Solitalea canadensis DSM 3403: one gene and its partner. The protein of the gene in region 1 interacts with the protein of each later gene in a pairwise test. Links are inferred from orthologs where the notes say so. Each region holds a gene or a part of one and is shown on either strand. Other genes may lie near its edges.

What was found.
Region 2: the proteins of SOLCA_RS16470 (region 1) and SOLCA_RS06850 interact in binary tests that used the Escherichia coli proteins (3 or more experiments, as listed by UniProt). The link is inferred for Solitalea canadensis DSM 3403 from one-to-one orthologs.

Annotation. Positions count from the first base shown.
Region 1 is NC_017770.1:3,955,336-3,961,333, forward strand. What follows is about bases 1,556-4,425. They hold SOLCA_RS16470 (cytochrome c oxidase subunit I), read right to left. Parts: upstream 4,016-4,425; coding sequence 2,096-4,015; downstream 1,556-2,095. Other genes in these bases: SOLCA_RS16465 (COX15/CtaA family protein), read right to left, coding at 1,556-2,039; SOLCA_RS16475 (cytochrome c oxidase subunit II), read right to left, coding at 4,039-4,425. Also shown: SOLCA_RS16455 (cytochrome c oxidase subunit 3), read right to left, coding at 1-46; cyoE (heme o synthase), read right to left, coding at 49-954; more of SOLCA_RS16465, read right to left, coding at 966-1,555; more of SOLCA_RS16475, read right to left, coding at 4,426-5,256; SOLCA_RS16480 (hypothetical protein), read right to left, coding at 5,273-5,998. UniProt on the Escherichia coli protein: Cytochrome bo(3) ubiquinol oxidase is the terminal enzyme in the aerobic respiratory chain of E.coli that predominates when cells are grown at high aeration.
Region 2 is NC_017770.1:1,688,756-1,693,182, forward strand. The notes cover bases 7-2,859. They hold SOLCA_RS06850 (methionine aminotransferase), read right to left. Parts: upstream 2,080-2,859; coding sequence 934-2,079; downstream 7-933. Other genes in these bases: SOLCA_RS06845 (amidohydrolase), read right to left, coding at 7-766; SOLCA_RS06855 (ABC transporter substrate-binding protein), read left to right, coding at 2,223-2,859. In the rest of the region: more of SOLCA_RS06845, read right to left, coding at 1-6; more of SOLCA_RS06855, read left to right, coding at 2,860-3,179; SOLCA_RS06860 (DoxX family protein), read left to right, coding at 3,366-3,758; SOLCA_RS06865 (SRPBCC family protein), read left to right, coding at 3,790-4,326. UniProt on the Escherichia coli protein: Shows aminotransferase activity with methionine and histidine as substrates, and to a lesser extent also with phenylalanine.

The sequences.
Region 1 (5,998 bases):
TGATATTGAGTTTAGTATTTTCGGTATTCATCGCTATATTTTGCATACTTAAATCTTATCTACTAACATCATCACTTGAATTACCATAATATACAGAAAACCTGTAAGCATCACCTTCTTTGCAGAGACAACATCGCAATTCTTAATTAACTTGTAAGCAGGAAATAATCCCCAAATACCCATAATGATTGCTGAAACAAGATAAATCTCTCCAACATAATTATACGTATACAGAAGGATACTTACCGGAATCTGGATAATAGAAGAAGCCATAATCCAATAAGCACTTGCTTTAGTTGTGCCCGACAGAGATGGTAGCAAATAAAAACCCGCCTTATTATAATCCTCATTCAATAACCAGGCAATTGCCCAAAAATGAGTGAATTGCCATACAAACTGAACGGCAAATAATAAGCCTGGCTCCATTCCAAAGTGATTAGCACTTGCTACATACCCTAATAATGGCGGCATTGCTCCTGGTATAGCTCCAACAAATACAGCCAAGCGAGAAACTTGCTTTAATGGCGTATAAATAAAAGCATACGATAACAATGAGAATATTCCAAAGAACGCGGTTAAGTAATTAACTTGATATCCTAACAACAACACTCCCGAAACACCCATTACAATGCTGGCAATCAATGCTTCGGTAACCGTCATGCGACCTGATGGAAGCGGACGGTCTTGCGTGCGACGCATAAATTTATCGAGATTTCTCTCCAGTATTTGATTAAATCCATTGGCTGAACCTGTTACCAGAAATCCTCCGATGATTAATGAAATAAACTTTGACCAATCCATTACCTCAACACCTTTATCGGCGTAGAGATAAGAAATAGCAGCCGTAAACACGACCAGAGAGCTCAAACGCATTTTTACCAACGAAGCATAATCAGCGTACTTGGCAGAAATAACGGTTGATATATCGGTTTTAACTGTTTTTTCTAAAAACACTTTCTTCTTTCTTAAGCGGCAACTGTTACGGTCGCCTTAATTCTAAACAAAAACAAAATGGCCCAAACCTGAACTCCGAACATTAAGCACCCAAAAACAAGGTGCAATGTTTGAAACACTGGAGGAAGTGCCAATTGTGCTAATACAATTCCTGTGACTATTTGTAATCCAACAAGAATCGTATTGTAGTTTACCAACTTCACAAGTGTTGTTGATGAAACTTTTCTTAGCAAATAATATAAAAATGCAGTTAAAACAGCCACTCCTATTGCCAGTTCTCTGTGAGTAAAAAATAGTGAACCTACTCTGCTTACCCACTGATCTCGTGCGTTGTCATTTAAAACAGCAGCAATTTCGTCAATCACCTCTCTAACCTGAGTTCCTATAAGAATTTGCACAATGGTTAAGATCAGCAATAAAGAGGTTGTCCACTTTACTTGTTTAAACTTAACGCCTTCAAACTCCGAAGATGAAAACTTTCTAACCTTGGCCAACTCATATATATAAATGAAAAGAGCCAAAATTACCAAGGCAATCAGCATGTGAATCGTAACCATATAAGCTTTCAGATTACTCTCCACTACTTTAGCCCCCATCCATCCCTGAAAACCAATAAGAAAAAGATTTAACAGACTTAATGCAAACACATTACCTTTTCCCAGTTTAATATAACTGAATGAAAAAATCACGGTTGCAATTGCGCCAAAACCTAAAAGAACACCTGCTAAACGATTTACATATTCAGTCCAGGTATGATATACATTGAATTTAGCATAATCATGCTTGGTATATTTTTCCCAGTCGCTCGGAATAAATTCTTTGCCTGTTGTAAAATCGCTTTTAGCTTTATAAAGGGCTTCATTCCAAATTACTACGTAACCTTTTTTGAAGAACTTCCCTTCAGAAAAAGTAAGCTCATCAATTGTAGTAGGTGGAATATAATGACCGAAACATTTAGGCCAATCGGGACAACCCATCCCAGAACCTGTACTTCTTACCACACCACCTGCAAAAATTACAAGGTAAGTGAGCACAATTGTTATAAAACAAACGGATAAGAATTTTTTTTCGGATTTACTCTGCATTTCTGTATAAAAGTTGAGTACCTGATCAATAAATGATCAGATACTCAATTTTAATATTAATTAGATTCCTGAGCTTTTTGCTCTTCTGAAACCGATAAAGTTTTTGATGAATAGTGCTCATGTGTAAACTGAGCCTCATCTCCATGATATCCAAAATCATGAGGAGTATTTGAACTTACGGTTTCAGCCAATGTTACAGTTTGAGGGATGAAATCTTTTTCAGCTCCAGGTTTACTGTAATCATATGGCCAACGATAAACAGCAGGAATTTCACCTGGCCAGTTACCGTGGAAGTGCTCAACCGGAGTAGTCCACTCTAAAGTATTAGAGTTCCAAGGGTTTTGAGGAGCACGTTTACCTTTGAAAATGTTTACAAAGAAGTTATACAAGAATAAAACCTGCGCAATAGCACCTAAAATAGCTGCTAAAGTGATGAACTTATTCAATGATAACCATTTAGTGAACATTTCAAATTCAGTAAAGGTATAATAACGACGAGGAACACCGTCTAAGCCCATAAAGTGCATTGGGAAGAATACCAGGTAAGCAGAAATAAAGGTTAACCAGAAGTGTAAATAACCTAATTTGCTATCCATCATCTTACCAAACATTTTAGGATACCAGTGGTAAACACCCGCCAACATACCAAAGATTGCAGAACAACCCATTACGATGTGGAAGTGAGCAACTACGAAATATGTGTCGTGTAAGTTGATATCTAATGAAGGGTTTCCTAAGAACAGACCTGTTAAACCACCAGAGATGAAGAATGACACCAATCCGATAGCGAACAACATTGCAGGAGTAAAGTGAATATTACCTTTCCATAATGTTGCAAGGTAGTTAAAGGTTTTTACAGCAGAAGGAACCGCAATGATCAACGTAGTAAACATGAACACCGAACCTAAGAATGGGTTCATACCGGTTACAAACATGTGGTGTCCCCAAACGATGAACGAAAGGAACGAAATACCCAACAATGAACCGATCATTGCACGGTAACCAAAGATTGGTTTACGTGCATTAGTAGCGATGATCTCTGAAGTAAGACCTAAAGCAGGCATAATGATGATATATACCTCTGGGTGACCTAAGAACCAGAATAAGTGCTGGAATAAGATCGGGCTACCACCTGTATTAGGTAAAGCCTCTCCACCTAAGTAAATATCAGACAAGTAGAAACTTGTTCCGAAGCTGCGGTCAAAAATCAAAAGAATTACTGCTGCAAATAATACAGGGAATGACAATAGACCCAAAACAGCAGTTAAGAAGAACGCCCAGATAGTCAATGGCATACGAGTCATTGACATTCCTTTGGTACGCATATTTAATACAGTACTGATGTAGTTGATACCACCCATCAAAGATGAAGCGATGAACATTGCCATTGAGATCAACCACATTGTCATACCCACACCTGAACCAGGCATTGCTTTAGGCAAAGCAGATAACGGTGGATAAATTGTCCATCCCGGACCGGCAGGACCGGTTTCCACGAAGAATGAAGCAACCATCACAACGCTTGCCATAAAGAAGAACCAATATGAAAGCATGTTCATGAAAGGCGAAGCCATATCACGAGCACCAATTTGATAAGGGATCAGTAAATTTGAAAAGGTTCCACTTAAACCAGCTGTCAATACAAAAAATACCATGATGGTACCGTGTATTGTAACCAATGAAAGGTAAAACGCAGGATCTAAACGCCCACCAGCTCCCCATTTGCCCAAAAGTACTTCGAACAAAGGAAACTCTTTATCAGGCCATGCCAACTGGATACGGAAGATGATAGATAATATCATCCCGATTACACCCATAATAATACCGGTGATCAAAAACTGCTTGGCAATCATCTTGTGGTCCATACTAAAAACGTATTTCGACAAGAATGATTCATGGTGATGCCCGTGAGCATCGTGGCCATGAACATCGTGATGATGAACTGCCTCAGGAGAACTTATTGCTTGAGTAGCCATGGTAATACTATTTTTCTCTCTAATTATTTAATATTAATTGCCAATGATTTATTTGCCGCTACAGTATCTGCTTTTGTTGAATCAGCAGGAGCCGTTGCCGGAGTTGGAGCAGCAGGAGTTGGTTTTTCGTGCTTTTGAACCCAGAAAGGTTTTTGCTCTTTTAACCAAGCTCTGTATTCTTTTTCACTTACTACTTTGATTACAAACTTCATATTGAAGTGAGATGCACCACAAATCTTGTTACAGTACAATAAGTAATCAAATTTAGCATCGTTTACTTTTGAACGCATTTCATTAGTCGTAATGGTTGGAGTAAACGTAAAGTAAGTGTTCATACCAGGTACACAGTTCATCTGCACGCGGAAATGCGGCATATAAGCTGAGTGAATTACATCTTTTGCTCCAAATTGGAACTGTACCTGTTTATTTACTGGCAATACAATTTCTTGAGGGAAAAAGTCGTCGTGAGAAGTGCTGTCTTGATCAAACTTAACACCTAACACGTTATCACCACCAATTAAACGATAGTTACGAGCACCTAACACATTGTCTTTACCTGCATAGCGCACTGTCCATTTAAACTGTTCTGCAACAGCCTCAACTTTAATAGTGTTCGCTAAATCGCCTGGGTACATAATGGTTGTCCAGGTTTTCCAACCAAAGAACACCAAAATACTTAATACGATAGCAGGAACCAATGTCCAGATTTTCTCTAAATTGTCGTTGTGAGGATAGTAATAGGCTTTATGTCCTTTGCGATTTCTATAAAGGAAAACATAAAGGAATAATAAAACGTGAGTGATTACGAATACAGCGAAAGTGATGTAAAACGTAACATGCAACAGGTTATCCGTATCAACACCATGCTTTGAAGCAGGCTCTGGTAAAATCATTTTACCATGGTGAGCAAACTCCCAAAAAGCACCATATAAACCTAAGAAACCAATTGTAAGGAATAATGTTGCGTTGATTGAATTCCAGTTAATGCCTTTTTTCTTTCCGGTAGCAGAGGCTGTAAGTTCATACACTTTTAATGCACGACCAACTACACCAAGAATAAAACCGGCAGCAACAAACATTAATATGTAGAAAGCAACAGAAAGCCACATATCTGAGCGTGCAGCTGCCTTTGTAGCTTCAGCGCCAGCGTCGGTAGCTTTATCCTGCGCCATTGCTACATTAGTGATTAATGTAGCAAGAGCGGCAGAAGTAAAGAATGTTATTTTTTTAAGTATCGACATAGTTATAGGATAACGATTAGATATTTGGAATATGGTGGTGAGTACTCTCCTCGAGGTACGGATGGTTTTTAGGTGCCAAAGGTGCTTTGCTCAAACCTCTCAACATAAAGAATGTGAACAAACCTGCAAAACCGATCAAAGTACCAAACTCATAAAAACTGAATCCGCGTTCTGCACCAACAGATCCTGGCATAACCATTAAATAATAATCTAACCAGTGGCCCACAAGGATAATGATTGCAGCCCACTTCATAGTTTTGAAGTTACGCTTGCTATCGCTGGTCATTAACATAAGGAATGGAATCAAGAAGCAGATCACAATATCTAACCAGAATAGGAATTTATACTCAGGGGTCCAACGATTCACGAAATACGTTAACTCTTCCGGAATATTTGCATACCATATCAATAAGAACTGAGCAACCCAGGTATAAGTCCAGAAAATAGTAAAACCAAACATCAGTTTACCTAAGTCATGCAACTGACTTGTGTTAAACCAAGGTAAGTAACCATTTTCTTTTAACAGAATTGCCACTAAAGCAATTGCCGAAAGACCTGTAACCCATAAAGCTGCCAAATTCCACCAGCCAAACATTGTCGAGAACCAATGTGCTTCAACAGACATCATTGCATCGAACGCGAACAATGGGAAAGTGAAACCAAAGATCACTAAAAAGATAGCTGATACTTTAATACTTTGACTATAGTTGTTCATTCCACCCTCTAAGTCTTCACGTAAAGT
Region 2 (4,427 bases), 2.3 Mb from region 1 along the record:
AATCCTGATCTTTTAAGAAAGGGAATGCTCTTCTCACAAACTCTAACGTTTCACCAGATAATTCAATTGTGAAAATATCTTCATCATGAGCCTTATGATATAGTATTGCACCGTCCGGAGCAATGATCATACTATCTCCGCTATGATATATTTCATTGCCATCATTTCCTACGCGATTTAAACCAACTACAAAGCATTGGTTTTCAATTGCACGGGCAGGCAATAATGTTTTCCAATGCAAAGATCTGCGTTCAGGCCAATTGGCCACATTGATATATAGATCATAAGGCCTATCTTTTTCATTCCTTGCCCAAACTGGGAAACGCAAATCATAACAAACCATCGGGCAGATTGTCCAACCGTTCAATTCAACCATTAATCGACTGCTTCCAGCAGCATAAGTATCATCCTCCTTTCCAAGTCCAAACAAGTGGCGTTTGTCATAGGTTTCAAAACTACCATCAGGACGCATCCAAATCAAGCGGTTATAAAAGCGGTTTTGATCTTCCACTATAATACTTCCGGTAATAACAGCATTCATATGTCCAGCCATTTCAGCCATCCAGCGGACCGTTTTTCCTTTCGTCTGTTCAGCGAGCATAGCCGCATTCATGGTAAACCCAGTACTGAACATCTCAGGCAGAACAATCAAATCTGTTTCTTCCTTAATGGATAACATTTTCTGCCCAAGCATTGAAAGATTAGCATCAATGTTTTCCCAATAAAGAACTGTTTGTATAATAGTGATGGTAAGGTTATTTTTCATTTTTTTTGATGATTACACTGATTATTGGGATGATTACACCGATTTCTTTTTTGTTGCTTGGATTACACTGATTGATTTGATGATTACACCGATTCAATTAATAAGAAATCCATCAATTTAATTCAATGATCTGTGTAATCATTAAATATTGGTGTAATCCCAAAAAATCATATTTTAATTAATCGTTCGATAGCTCTGTCTAATGTTTCTTCTTTTTTAGCAAAGCAGAAACGAATAACTTTATTATCCGTTCCGCTGGTATAGAATACGGAGGTTGGAATAGTTGCTACTCCAAACTCTTTGGTAATGCGCACTGCAAAATCGTAGTCGCCCTCATTCGAGATTTTATTGTAATGAGCTGTTTGAAAATAGGAGCCACCGACTGTCAATAAATTAAATCTTGTCGCCTTCATTAAGCTTGCGAAATAATTACGTTTTTGTTGATACATTTCTTTTACTTCAAGATAGTTATTAGGATTGGCCATAAAATCAGCAATGGCATACTGAATAGGAGTGATGCAAGTGTAAATTGCAAACTGCTGTAATTTCCTTATTTCTGCCATTAAATAAGCCGGACCCAATAGATAGCCTAATCGCCAACCAGTTGTATGAAACGTTTTTCCAAAAGAAGATACGATCAAACTGCGTTCGGCTAGCTCAGGATATTTGGCCATGCTATGATGTTCTTTTCCATCAAAAACAATGTGTTCATACACCTCATCACTTAAAATAAGAATATCAGTATCTTTAGTAATGTTGATCAGTTCATCAATATCATCCTTACTTAAAATAGTTCCGGTAGGATTGTGAGGTGTGTTGATCATGATCATACGCGTTTTGTGCGAGATCAGTTTTTTAACATTATCCCAATTGATCTTATAATCTGGTGGCGTTAATTCTATCGGACGAGGAATACCCCCATGAACGCGAATATTTGGCGAATAACAATCGTAAGCAGGTTCAAAAATGATGACCTCATCACCATCTCTGATCAATGCTTCTATTGCAGCATAAATGGCTTGTGTGCCTCCTGCGGTAATTGTGATTTCTGTATCCGGACTATAAGTTCGCCCAGTTAATGAAGCAGTCATTTCAGCAATGCGCTCACGCAGTGGCAATATACCAGCAGTTGGTGCATATTGATTCATTCCTTTCTTCATGTATTCGTTTACCAAACTGATAAGCTGCGGTGACGTAGGGAAATCAGGAAAGCCCTGAGCAAGATTTATCGCGTTGTATTCATTGGCTAAACCCGTCATAACCGGGAAAATAGAAGTGCCGGCATTGGGTAATTTAGAGTTAACAGCTATCATAAATTGGCAATGGTTAGGAATAAATTATTTCCAAAAACTATATTTACAGTTTGGTATTGTAGCTATGGGTTATAAATAATCAATAAAGAGTTGTGTTACTTAACTTGCTACAATAAACAAGGCCCTAAAACTATAATTTTAGTATGAAAAAAGGTATTCTTTTAATTATTTGTGCTGTATTTTTACTTGGATGCGATTCAAGTTCCAATAAATCAGGCAAAAGAAAAATTGCATTTATTGATGCATTTGAAGATGCAACACTAGCCCAGGCAAAACAGGGGTTTTATGATGCATTAAAACAAGGTGGGTTTGAAGACAAAAAGAATATTGAAATCATCTATAGCAATGCGCAAAACAATATTCCGACATTAATTCAAAGCATAAATTATGCTGTTAGTCAGAAAGTTGAGTTAATGGCAACCAATGCAACGCTGCCAACTATCACCGCTGCACAACGTCAAAAGAATGTGCCAATTTTTATGATGGTTTCATCAAGTCCAAAAATGGCAGGTTTAACAGATTCAAGAGGCTTACCTCCGTCAAACTTGTTCGGAATTTATGAAGAGTTGAATTACATAGACACCTCTGTAGCCATCATTAAAACATTAAAGCCATCTGTAAAAAGACTAGCAGCCATTTATAGTCAGTCCGAACCACAATCAGTTGATGCATATAACCGTATTGTAGCACAGGCAAAAGCATCGGGCATGGAATTGATCGCTTTACCTGTTAGCAGCTCGGCCGAAACACAATTGGTTGTTGAATCATTGCTGACTAAAAAAGTGGATGCATTTTTTGCGTTGCCGGATAACAGTGTATTTGCTTCGTTTGAGACAATAGTTAGGAGCTGTGATAAAGCTGGAGTGCCAATTTTTACAAGCGAAGCAGGACTGGTAAAACGCGGCGCAGTTGCGGCTTTTGGCGCTGATCTTTACCAATGGGGATTTCAAGCTGGTGAACAAGCTGTTAAGTATTTAAAAGATCCACACACTAAATCTTTAAAGCCCGAAATTGTTAAAGTGCGTAAAAGAGTTTATAATCCGCAGGTTGCTGCAAAATATGGAATTAAAGTAGGAGAGGGATTTGAAGTAGTTAAATAACATTAATTCATGTACTAGACATTAACCTAATTGCCGTTTGTTAAAGCAAGCGGCAATTCTTTTGAAAACCATAACAGATAATTCGCAATTCCCCCTTTACTTTGCCGTTTTAACACCCCTCGAAATAGTTCCTTTCTTAACAATTTAGCCTTAACAAATTTTAGTTAACAATTTAAAATAAACGCTATGAAAAAGGACAAATTAATTTTCTGGATCGCAACTGGTTTCATCTTTTTATTCGATGCTTTAATGCCAGCTCTTACTTCTCACACGGAGATCGCAAAAGAAGGAATTAGACATTTAGGTTACCCAGATTACTTCCGAATTCAATTAACAGTTTTTAAAGTTATGGGTGGATTGTTGTTGGTATTACCATCAATTCCTTCAAGGGTTAAAGAATGGGTTTATGCCGGCTTTGGCATTTCATTAATTTCTGCATGTGTTGGACATTGGGTGGTTGATGGATTCGGTTTTCAAACAGTTTTCCCAATAATTGTATTAGGTGTTTTAGCTGTTTCTTACATTTACTATCATAAACTCAATGAAAAACAAATTCATCCATCTTTTCAGTATAAATAAAAACCTTTAATTCAATCTAAAACAAAATTAAATGAATATTTTACTAAGTATTTTGGGTGTTCTTGCTGCAGTAATTGTTTTGCTGCTGATTATAGCTTTGTTTTCAAAGAAAAGCTATACTGTAGAACGAGAAATCATTATAAACCGACCCAATGAAGAGGTTTTCAGTTACATTAAACACCTAAAGAATCAGGATAATTATAGTAAATGGGTAATGACAGACCCTGACATGAAAAAGACATTTACCGGTAATGACGGTAGCATAGGCTTTGTTTATGCCTGGGAAGAGAATAAAAAGGCAGGGAAAGGTGAGCAGGAAATTATGGGTATAAAGCCCAACGAACGCATTGATGTAGAAGTACGTTTTGAAAAGCCTTTTGCAGGTATTGCAAGTGTGCCATTTAGTACTGAAAGAGTTTCTGAGTACCAAACCAGACTTCGTTGGGGCATGACAAGCCAAATGAATTACCCGATGAACCTCATGTTATTATTGATGAATGTAGATAAAATGCTTGGTAACGATATGCAGCAGAGTTTGGTAAAATTGAAGGGTATTTTAGAAGCCTAGTCGCTTTTTATTATTAATGAACAATTTTTTTGCTCCCTAGAAACAAAACTTTTAGATTGTGTTTAGCCCTTAATAGGGCTATTTCACAATGTAAACAATAC